2 linked regions of the Paludisphaera rhizosphaerae genome follow. The protein of the gene in region 1 interacts with the protein of each later gene in a pairwise test. Links are inferred from orthologs where the notes say so. Each region holds a gene or a part of one and is shown on either strand. Other genes may lie near its edges.

What was found. Proteins that work in one complex are often made in the same cells at the same time.
Region 2: the proteins of leuS (region 1) and ligA interact in binary tests that used the Escherichia coli proteins (3 or more experiments, as listed by UniProt). The link is inferred for Paludisphaera rhizosphaerae from one-to-one orthologs.

What each region holds. Positions count from the first base shown.
Region 1 is NZ_JAALCR010000001.1:225,971-231,604, reverse strand. What follows is about bases 956-4,381. They hold leuS (leucine--tRNA ligase), read right to left. Parts: upstream 4,045-4,381; coding sequence 1,156-4,044; downstream 956-1,155. Other genes in these bases: G5C50_RS01000 (FAD-binding domain), read right to left, coding at 956-1,109. Outside these bases: more of G5C50_RS01000, read right to left, coding at 1-955; G5C50_RS00990 (peptidoglycan recognition protein family protein), read left to right, coding at 4,827-5,634.
Region 2 is NZ_JAALCR010000006.1:311,670-316,837, forward strand. The notes cover bases 634-3,593. They hold ligA (NAD-dependent DNA ligase LigA), read right to left. Parts: upstream 3,148-3,593; coding sequence 1,120-3,147; downstream 634-1,119. Other genes in these bases: G5C50_RS10290 (hypothetical protein), read right to left, coding at 634-861; G5C50_RS10300 (hypothetical protein), read right to left, coding at 3,203-3,593. In the rest of the region: G5C50_RS10285 (hypothetical protein), read right to left, coding at 1-308; more of G5C50_RS10290, read right to left, coding at 436-633; more of G5C50_RS10300, read right to left, coding at 3,594-4,228; G5C50_RS10305 (NIPSNAP family protein), read right to left, coding at 4,464-4,868; G5C50_RS10310 (PSD1 and planctomycete cytochrome C domain-containing protein), read left to right, coding at 5,052-5,168. UniProt on the Escherichia coli protein: DNA ligase that catalyzes the formation of phosphodiester linkages between 5'-phosphoryl and 3'-hydroxyl groups in double-stranded DNA using NAD as a coenzyme and as the energy source for the reaction.

The sequences.
Region 1 (5,634 bases):
GCCATCAAGCGTGTGGCCAGGTTGCGGAACCAGATTCCGAACCGCGTTTTGGGGGCGAACGTCGAGGCGAATCCCTTCGCCGATTTCTGCTTCCCTTCCACAAACCCTCGCAACCGCTCCTCGTAGCGTCGGAAGGCCTCCGGGTGGTCGCCGGGCGCCCGGAACAGTTCGCCGGCCAGGACATAGGCCTCGGTCAAACCCAGCCCGGCCCCTTCGCCGGCGAGGAGCGATGCGCACGCGGCGGCGTCTCCGACCAGGACGACCCGTCCTTTCGACCAGGCGTCCATCCGGATCTGGCTGACGTTGTCAAAGTACACGTCGTGGACCTGATCGACGGCCTCCAGGATCCGGGAACATTCCCAACCGCCGTCGCCGAAAACCCGATGCAGGAGCCTCTTCCGCCCCGCAACATCGTGAGGCTTGGCCCCCTCAACCTCCTCGTCGACGAAGATGAAGAGAAACAACGTCCGATCGTCGCGAAGAGCGAACCGAGCGACCTGCCGGCCCGGCATGGCATACGCGACATACACGAGTTCGTCGCGAGGCTGATATCCCTCGACCTCCACGGCCGCCACGCCGTAGCCAAGCCGCCGCTCGAATCGGCTTTCGGGTCCGAAGGCCAACTCCCTTACAGTCGAATGCAGCCCATCCGCGCCGACCACCAGGTCGAAGTCGCGCGGCGAGCCGCGTTCGAAGGAAACTCGGATGTAATCATCGCTCTCTTCCAGGGCCGCGATGCTGTTGGAGAACATGGTCTCCACACGACCCTCGATAGTGCTGTAAATCGCCTTCGCGAGATCGCCGCGGGCGACGCTGGTGAAGCGGCCGTCGGCCAGGCGGTGAAAGATAGAGGCGTCGAAGCCGCCGACTCTGTTTCCGTGCTCGTCGACGATCCGAAGCTCTCGGACCAGATAGCCGGCCTGCTTCACGGCCGGCAAGATCCCCATCCGTTCCGCGACCGTGTACCCCACGCCCCAAAAATCGATGATGTAGCCGCCGGTGCGAAACTCGGGGGCCTTCTCGATCAGGACGACCTCGTGACCGCCCCGATGAAGCCAGTAGGCCAGGGCGGGCCCCGCGACGCCCGCCCCGTTGATGGCGACCTTCATGCGTCCCTTCCTCCAGATCGAGGTGGACGATTCCCGGCCGTCCCCGTCAGTTCGCCACGAAGTTGATCAGCTTGCCGGGGACGACGATCACCTTGCGGACGGTTTTCCCTTCCAGCAGAGCCGCGATGCGTTCGTCGGCCCTGGCGATGGCCTCGATCGCCTGAGCGTCGGAGTCGGCCGGGACGACGATCTTGCCGCGGAGCTTGCCCAGGATCTGGACGGGGATCTCGACCTCGTCGTCCTTGAGCAGGGCCGGGTCGAAAGCCGGCCAGGGCTCGTAGGCGAGCGTCTCGCGATGGCCAAGGATCTCCCACAGTTCCTCGGCGACGTGCGGAGCCATCGGGGCGAGCAGGAGCGTGAACGTCTCCATTGCCTGCTTGGGCCGGACCTCGGCCCCGGTGAAGGCGTTGACGAACTCCATCAGCCGGCTGACGGCCGTGTTGAACCGGAGAGCCTCGTAGTCGTCGCCCACCGCGGCGATCGTCCGGGCGATCAGCTTGGCCTGCTCGGGAGTCGGCTCCACGTCGACGACGTGGGGGTCGGCCTTCACCTCCTCGGCCTCGGAGTCCACGATCATCCGCCAGGCCCGGCCCAGGAAGCGATAGACGCCCTCGACGCCCTTCATGCTCCAGGGCTTCACCGCCTCAAGCGGGCCCATGAACATCTCGTAGAGACGCAGGCTGTCGGCGCCGTATTCCGAGACGACCACGTCGGGGTTGATGACGTTCCCCCGGCTCTTGGACATCTTGTGAGCGCGGGCGTCGATCCGGACGTCGGGCGAATCCTTGAGGACGAACCCTTCACCCTTCTTGACGACAGTCTCCTCGTCGAGCTTCACGGTCTCCAGCACGTTCGAAGCGTCCCCCTTGCGGGCGGGCGTGCCGTGCTCGTTGAACGCGACCTGCCCGACCGGCACCCACGCGCCGGAAGGCTCGCGATAGCCGGTGTACTCGGTCTCGCCCAGGATCATCCCCTGATTGACGAGGCGCTGGAACGGCTCCGGCGTGCTGACAAGGCCGCGGTCAAAGAGCAGCTTGTGCCAGAACCGGCTGTAGAGCAGGTGGAGCACGGCGTGCTCCGCGCCGCCGACGTAGAGGTCGACGGGGAGCCAGTACTTCTCCTTCTCGGGATCCCAGCCGCGGTCGGGGTTCGTGGGGTCGATATAGCGGAGGTAGTACCAGCACGAGCCGGCCCACTGGGGCATCGTGTTGATCTCGCGCCGGAGCTTCTCCGAGTAGGTCACCCACGTCTTCGCCTTGCTCAGCGGCGGCTCGGGGCTTCCGGTCGGCTTGAAGTCGTCAAGGTCGGGGAGCAGAACCGGAAGTTCGTCCTCTCCGAGCGCCGTGACGCGGTCGTTCTCGTCGAGGACGACGGGGAAGGGCTCGCCCCAGTATCGCTGGCGGGAGAATAGCCAGTCGCGGAGCTTGTAATTGACCGCCTTGCGCCCCACGCCCCTCCCCGACAGCCAGGCGGTGATCGCCGGCTTGGCCTCAGAGGTGGGCTTGCCTTCGAGGACGAACTCGGCGTTGCGCGACTGAATCGAGACACCCTCGTCGTGGAAGACGCCGATGAACGCGCCGGGGTCGGCCTTGTAAGCTTGCAGGAGCTTGGCGGGATCGGCCGGGGCGTCCTCGCGGCTGGGGGAGGCATTCGCCAGGAGCCAGGCGGCGGGGGGCTCGACGACGGCCCGGATCGGCAGGTCGAAGGTCTTGGCGAACTCGAAGTCGCGCTCGTCGTGCGCGGGGACGGCCATGATCGCACCGGTGCCGTAGCCCATCAGGACGTAGTCGGCGATCCAGACGGGAATCGGCTCGCCGGTGGCGGGGTTCACGGCATGGCCGCCGGTGAAAACGCCCGTCTTGGTCTTGGCGAGGTCCGTGCGGTCGAGGTCGCTCTTTCGCGCGGCCTGCTCGCGGTAGGCGGCCACGGCCGCTTTCTGCTCGGGCGTGGTAATCCGGTCGACGAGCGAGTGCTCGGGGGCTAGCACCATGTAGGTCGCGCCGAAGAGGGTGTCGGGACGGGTCGTGTAGACCCGGATGACGCCCTCGGCGGGAACCTCGGGGAAGAGGCCGACGGGACGGGCAGGGGCCTGGCCGCCCAGCACGATGGGGAAGTCGACCTCGGCCCCCTCGCTGCGGCCGACCCAGTTGCGCTGCATGTCCTTGATCGGCTTGGGCCAGTCGACGACGTCGAGGTCCTCGATGAGGCGGTCGCCGTAGGCCGTGATCCGGAGCATCCACTGGGTCAGTGGCATCCGGACGACGGGATGCCCCCCGCGCTCGGATTTGCCGTCGATGACTTCCTCGTTGGCGAGGACCGTGCCGAGGGCCGGGCACCAGTTGACGGGGACCTCGGCGCGATAGGCGAGGCGCTTCGAGTCGCGATAGGCGTCGGGATCGACTCCGGTGGGGATCGGCAGTTCGGCGATCGGGCGGCCCTTGCCCTTGCGGGCGCGGCCCTGGGGGTCGGTCCACTCGAAGTCGGCGTCGTACCAGGTGTCGTGGATCTTCAGGAAGATCCATTGGGTCCACTTGTAGTACGAGGGGTCGGTCGTGTCGATCTCGCGCGACCAGTCGTAGGAGAAGCCCAGCGACTTGATCTGGCGGCGGAAGTTGTCGATGTTCGCCTGGGTCGTGATCCGCGGGTGGGTGTTGGTCTGGACCGCGTACTGCTCGGCGGGGAGGCCAAAGGCGTCCCAGCCCATCGGGTGCAGGACGTTGAACCCCTTCATCCGCTTGAAGCGGCAGACGATGTCGGTGGCCGTGTACCCTTCGGGGTGGCCGACGTGCAGCCCCGCGCCACTGGGGTAGGGGAACATATCGAGGATGTATAGCTTCGGCCGCGACCGATCGAGGTCGGGAGTCGCGAAGGTGTTGCGACTCTCCCAGTAAGCCTGCCACTTGGGCTCGATCCGCTGCGGGTGGTACGCGGGCATGGCGTTGGACTCTCCGACGCGGCGGTGGGCTTTGTGGCCCCCGGCGCGTCTCGACCTCTCTTTATCGAATCGTCACGACCGTCAGCAATGTCGACCGTGTTGGATGTGGGTGGGTGCGATCGTTAACGGCCTTCCCCCCTCGCGGGGGAAGGTGGCCCGAAGGGCCGGATGAGGGGGGATCGGCGTCGCTTCGAGGTCGCTGCATTGAATGCGCGTTCGACGGCGGTCGTCCCCCTCATCTGACCCCCTTGGGGTCTGTCTTCCCCCGCGAGGGGGGAAGACCATCTTCGCCGAGCCTGCCCAGAATCCGCGACGATCAGCAAAAAAGGCCCTCCGCGATGTCGGGGGCCTTCAGCCGATCAGAGTTTCGAGCATACCGATTCCTGTCCAACGTCGCCAGCGTCGCGCCTGCGTGCGGGCGAGCGACCCTCAGGATCGACTTCGTCCGCGAGGGCCGCGAAAACCTCCCCATCATCCAGATCCTCGCAGTCCTCGCGACCGTCGCCTCGACACGTCGACGAATGCTGAATCTTGCAATCGATTGTCGTTTTTACAAGCCGGGAAGCGGCGGCGCTCGCCCCGGACTTGAGGATTTCTTGCAAAATTCTCTGGGAAACCCGCCCTTCGGCCGATCGGCGTGTAGACTTCAGTCGAAGTCGGGATTCTTGGTCCCTCGCCATGATCGTGCGGCCGGTGGTTCGGCATCGCTCTTGCGATTCATGGGTGTCGAGGCTCGACCCGGGATGTCGAGCGAATGATCCGCCCGACCAGGAGATGGGATGATGGCCACCAGTAGACAGGCCCCGATCGTTCTGCGCGCCCAGCGGGCGTGCCTCGCGGCCGCGGCCGTCGGCATGCTGCTGACGGCGGGCTGCAATCACAGGCGTTCCGTTCTGCGACCCGTCATGGCCGCCCCCCGCGCGGTCGTGGCCCCCAGCCCTTGCACGAGTTGCAACGGCGCCGGCGGCGGTTGCTCAAGCTGCGGCGGCACGGGATCGACCGTCGTTGAACCGGGCTCGACCGTGATTCAGGGAAGTTCGACCCGAAGCGGCGAACCGGTCATCAGCACCCCCAGCGGGGCTCTCGACTCGTCCGTAGACCCCTCACCCCCGTCCCCGGCGTCGACGTCCCGCCGTACGCCGAGCACGAGCAGCGAGCGGCAGCCGACAGCGGCCCCTGAGCCCTTGCTCGACGACATCCCGGCCGCCACGAGCAGCAGCCGCTCGCGCAGCCTCCGGCCGCCGATCGATTCCAAGGCCAAGTCGTCCGTCCCCGATCTCGCCGCCCCGGCCTCCAGCCCGACGAGCATGGGGAGCGGCGGCAACAGCCTGCGGACGACCTCCACGGCCGGCGTGGTCCGTCGCACCAGCACGTCCGACGCCCTGGCGGGTTACTTCGTCAACGACGAGGTCAACGACCTTTACTTCCCCAACAAGGTCGACCGCCCCTGGAAGTACGTCGTCGTCCACCACAGCGCGACGGAAACGGGGTCGTACTCCGACATCGACGCCGAGCACCGCAAGCTGCTGGGGCTGGACGGCTGCGGCTACCACTTCGTGATCGGAAACGGCACCGGCAGCGGCGATGGTC
Region 2 (5,168 bases), on another replicon or contig:
AGGGTGATGTCTACCGAGGCTTGATCTTCCTTGACGTCGCCGTCCGCCTGCCCCTTCGTCGCCTTCTGCTCGATCAAAACGTATGGGTCTTTTTCGTATTTGAACCCCACGACAAGCAGAATGTACGTGGTCTTCTTGCCGAGCGACTGCTGACGAACGAGCAAACGTGTGATCTTATGTTTGCCATCGCCAAGTTGGACGTAGGGGATGGTGCCCTCTTTAATCGAGAGATCTCCTATGCCCTTCGCGAAGTGGAGAGCGACGCCTCGCCGGGACTTTTTGAAGATCTTGACGTGAGAGTCGGCCATGAAAGCGACCTCCCGATGTGGAGTTGCACAAATCCTTCTCGCACTATTACGCGTCTTGGTTTACTTCGTTGCAAGAAAAAATCGATATAGTCCGATCTGGGGCGTGGCGGCTGCGTTCGTTCGTGATTCAGTTGCTGAAGAGGAAATCGTCGAGCGGGTTTGGGACGTCGTTCGGTTCGGAGTCAACGCTGACGGCGGTCTCATGAATCGTCACGTTGCTCGGCGTGGTGCTTCCGGGCGGCGTATTTGTAACCGTGATATCGATGTCCGCTGTGTCGCCGAAAGTCACTTTCTCTTTTCTCTTGCTGAGCTTGCCGAAATGGTCGGCGTAGAATAAGCCGGCGATTAGTATGGAGTGTTTCGATCCGGGCCCAAGCGAGAGCTTTCGGATGACCGACCGAAGAATCGCTCGAGGATGCGTGGGATCGTTGCTCAGGGTCACTGTTCCCTGATTGGGAGCGACGGTGATGCGTCCGACGTTCTTCACGATCGCGACAATGACGACGGCACGCGCCTCCGCGAAGATTTTGACCCGAGGCGGCAACGCGGGCATGGCAGGGCTCCTCACGGTGTCTGGCGTCAGAGGTGGGCTTCGCGAGTTCTGCGTCTCGATGAAGTACAACGCCGAAGACGTGATGTTGCTTCTTCACCAGGCGAGGCGGGCTCTGCTCCGCGATCGTGCGAGTCCCGCCAACGAATCACTGCGGCAGAGTCAGGCGTTGGGGCGAATTGGTTCGGAATGATATTGTTGATCCGGATCCCATCGTATGCTCTCTGTCCGCCGCCGCAAGGGTGCAGAGATGCAGGATCGTCACGAATTCTCAACTCCAGCCATCCGCTCGAACTCAGCCTCGTCGAGTACGGCGACGCCCAGGGCGTGGGCCTTGTCGAGCTTGCTGCCGGGATCGGCGCCGGCCAGGACGTAGCCGGTCGATTTGGAGACGGAGCCGGTCACCTTGCCGCCCAGGCTCTTGATGAGCGTCTCGGCCTCCGCGCGCGAGCGTTTCGGAAGCGTTCCGGTCAGGACGAACGTCTTGCCCAGGAACGGGAGATTGGCGGCCGTTGATGAAACCGGGGTGTAGGGCTGCGGGTCGACGCCGAGTTCGGTCAACTCGTCGAGCAGGCGCTGGTGGTCGGGTTCCTGGAGGAACTCGTGAACGCTCGCCGCGACGACGGCGCCGACCTCGGGGACGGCTTCCAGATCGGCGAGGGACGCGTTGCGCAGCTCGGCGAGCGTCCGGAAACGCGTGGCCAGGACTTCGGACATCCGCACGCCGACGTGGCGGATCGCCAGACCGTTGATGAAGCGGTCGAGCGTCTTGCGCTTGCTCTGCTCGACGCCCGCCAACAAGTTCTCAGCCGACTTCTCCCCCATGCGCTCCAGTCCGGCGAGCGTCGCCGCGTCCAGCCGGTAGAGGTCGGGGAGGCTCCGGACGAGGTTGGTCTTCACCAGTTGATCGACGAGCTTGTCGCCGAGGCCCTCGATGTCCAGCGAGTCGCGGTGGGCGTACTGCCGCAGCCTCCGCTCGAACTGCTGGGAGCAGGCCGAGGGCCGGTTCGAGCAGCGGTAGTCGACCTCGCCGGGGTCGCGGACGACGGGGGCCTCGCAACTCGGGCAGCGGTCGGGGAAGACGAATTCGACTTCGTTGCCGGTGCGTGCCTCGGTCTCGACGCGGACGACCTGGGGGATGATCTCGCCGGCCTTCTGGACGACGACCGTGTCCCCTTCGCGGACGTCCTTGCGGCGGATCTCATCCGCGTTGTGGAGCGTGGCGCGCTTGACGGTCGTGCCGGCCAGGCGGACGGGTTCCAGCTCGGCGACCGGCGTGAGCTTTCCGGTCTTGCCGACCTGCACGGTGATCTGGGTGATCTTCGTGATCGCCTGCTCGGCCTCGTATTTGAACGCGATCACCCACCGCGGCGACTTGCTCCGCGATCCCAGCCGGTTGCGCTGGCCGAGGTCGTCCACCTTCACCACCAGGCCGTCGGTCTGGAAGTCGAGCGTGTTCCGCCGCGTCTCCCACTCCTTGGCGTGCTCGATGACCTCGTCGATCGAATCGCAGCGGACGACGTGCGGGCTGACCGGGATTCCCAGGGCTTTCAGCTTCTGGAATACGTCGTAGAAGGACGTCTCGTCGAGCCCTCGGACCTCGCCCAGGCCGTGGCCGATGAACTTGAGTCGGCGGCGGGCGCAGAGGCGGGAATCCAGCAGCTTGAGCGAGCCGGCCGTGGAGTTTCGCGGGTTCTCGAAAGGCTTGTCGCCGGCCTCCTTGCGCAGCTCGTTCAGGCGTGCCAGCTCGGCGTTGGTCATGTAGACCTCGCCGCGGACTTCCAAGACCTCGGGGGCCTTCCCGTGCAGCTTCAGGGGGAGGTCGCGGACGGTCCGCAGATTGGCCGAGATGTCGTCGCCGCGCTCGCCGTCGCCGCGGGTCGACCCTAGCACGAACTTCCCGTCTTCATAGCGGACGGAAACGGCCACGCCATCGACCTTCAACTCGACGACGTAGCGGACCGTCTCTCCTGCGTTGAGGCCGCGACGGACGCGTGCGTCCCACTCGCGAACCTCGTCGTAGTTGTAGGTGTTGTCGATCGAGAGCATCGGGACGGCGTGGACGACCGTCGCGAACTGGGATAGCGGCTCGCCGCCGACGCGCTGGGTGGGGCTGTCGGGTGTGGCGAGTTCCGGATGCTCGGCCTCGATCTCGGTCAGCCGCTGCATCAGCCGATCGTAGTCGCGGTCGCTGATCTCGGGGGCGGCTTCCTGATAGTAGAGCCGGTTGTGCCGCTCGATCTCGGCGCGGAGGGACTCGGCCTCGCGCTTCACGTCGTCCGTCGCCATCGTTCGGGCCTCCCTTCGCGCTTCTCATCTTATCGGCCCGAACCGGCCTCGGGGATCAGGACGAGCCTGTCGCGAGGAGGCGAAGCAGCCAGAGGACGACCGCGCCAAGGCCGACCCAGCCCGCGATCGTCCACCAGGTCGCGTAGATCAACATCCCGCGGCCGTCGACATGCACCTGCGAGCGAATCGGCGGCTCGATCCTGACATCCGGCGCGGAGGGCCGAGCCGGAGCCGCTGAATGGTCGAAAATGGGGCGGACGACAATGGTTGCGGCGGGCGGGCGGGTCGCGGCTTCCTCGGCTTTCTTCGCGCCGGTGCGTCGCAGGGCCTCGGCGAGGTCCTTCGTGTCGGTGATCTCACCGAGCGGGGGTAGCTCTCGATCGGCCGCAGGCGAAGCGACGGGCGAAGTTTCGGCCGGCGCAGTCGCCGGCTTCTGGGGGACCGGCTGGGCCGCCAGGCCTCTCGCCGCGGCGAGCTTGTCCTTCACGGACATCTTGCCGGCCGGCGCGGTCGGTGCCGGAGCGGGAGCCGCGGGAGGCGGCGTCGCGGCCGGCGACCCCTCGCCACGCGCGGCGGCCAGCTTCTCCTGGAGCGTCAGCTTGCGGCCCGGCGCAGCGGCGGCGGCGGCCGGTGCGGCTGCCGACGCCTGGGCCGGTGCGGGTGCCGTCAGGATGGTCGCGGGCTTGCGTTCGGCGCGAGCTTTCTCCAGCTTCTCGCGGAGCGTCAGCCGGCCCGGGGCGGCGGGAACGTCGGCGACGACCGGATCGCTGGACGCCGCCGCGCCGTTGCGGGCCGCGATGCGGGCCCCGCGCTCGACATTCGCCTGATCGAGCTTCTCCTGGAGCGTGAGGCGTCGGGCCGGTTCGGCCGTTGACGCGCCTGCGCGGGCCTCGCGCTCGAGCTGGGCCTGACCGAGCTTCTCCTGGAGGCTCAGCCGGGGCTGAGGACCGGCGGCCTTGGGCGTGGGCTCGGGAGCCGGCGGCGAAGGAGACGGCGCCGCTGGTTTCTGGGACTCGGCGGGGGTCTGGCCTCCGCGTCGGGCGGCTTCCAGGATCTCCTGAACACTCGGTCGTCTGGCCATCGTTCGCTTCCGGCCTGTCTGGCTCGAATCGCCCGAATCCGGCCGGCGTCCTCGGGACGTCGGTCGATCAGGCTCGGAGAGGTCCCGCGCGGGGGAAGGTCGGGGGCGTCGAGGACGCCCGCGCCGTTGCTCGCCGCCCACGACCCGACGCACCGGCCGCGGCGAAAATGGCGGGGCCGCGGGGCGTCGGACGACCTTCAGACTAGCACTTTCGCCCCCCTTGGTTCAACGTCGCTCACTTCATGGCGCTGTAGTCGGTGGGGGCCAGGAAGACGGATTCGACCTTCTCGGTGAGCGAGCCGTTCTTCTCGCTCTCGGCCTTGGCCTTGATCCACTCCGGATCTTCGCGGAAAGCCTTCCAGGTCTTGGTCGCGGCCTCGCGGTTGGGGTACGCGACGAGATAGATGAGGGTCTTGTCCTTGGCGTCCTTGTCGTCGGTGGGCACCCAGAAGCCGACTAATTCGGCCCCGTGCTTCTTGAGCAGGGCGCAGGTGTGGTCGCGGAACCGCTTGTGGAGGTCGACGAGCTTGCCGTCGGGCGTGTGATACGTGCGCAGCTCGAAGACGCGGTGGGGCTCGTCGGCCTTGGCCGAGAGGGTCATGGCGAATCCCAGCAGGAGCGTGGTCAGGGCGAGTCGCATCGTGATCGTCTCCCAGGTTCGGACGGCCGTCGCAATGGGCGGCGGCGGTTCGGGTTGTACCACGCGCCGAGCCGTCGACTCAAGGGAGCGGGCCTCCCGGTCGGTTGCGACCGAGACGATTGTTGAATAGAATTTGGATCGGGCGGAAGCCCAAGCCGATCCCCTCTCAACGGAGGACCCGCCATGACCTCACGACGGCTGTGGGTCGCCGCGTGGTCGGGGCTCACCCTGGGCCTGACCGCGGCGAACGCCCTGGGCGACGACGCATTCGAGGCCCAGATCCGACCCCTGCTCGTGGAA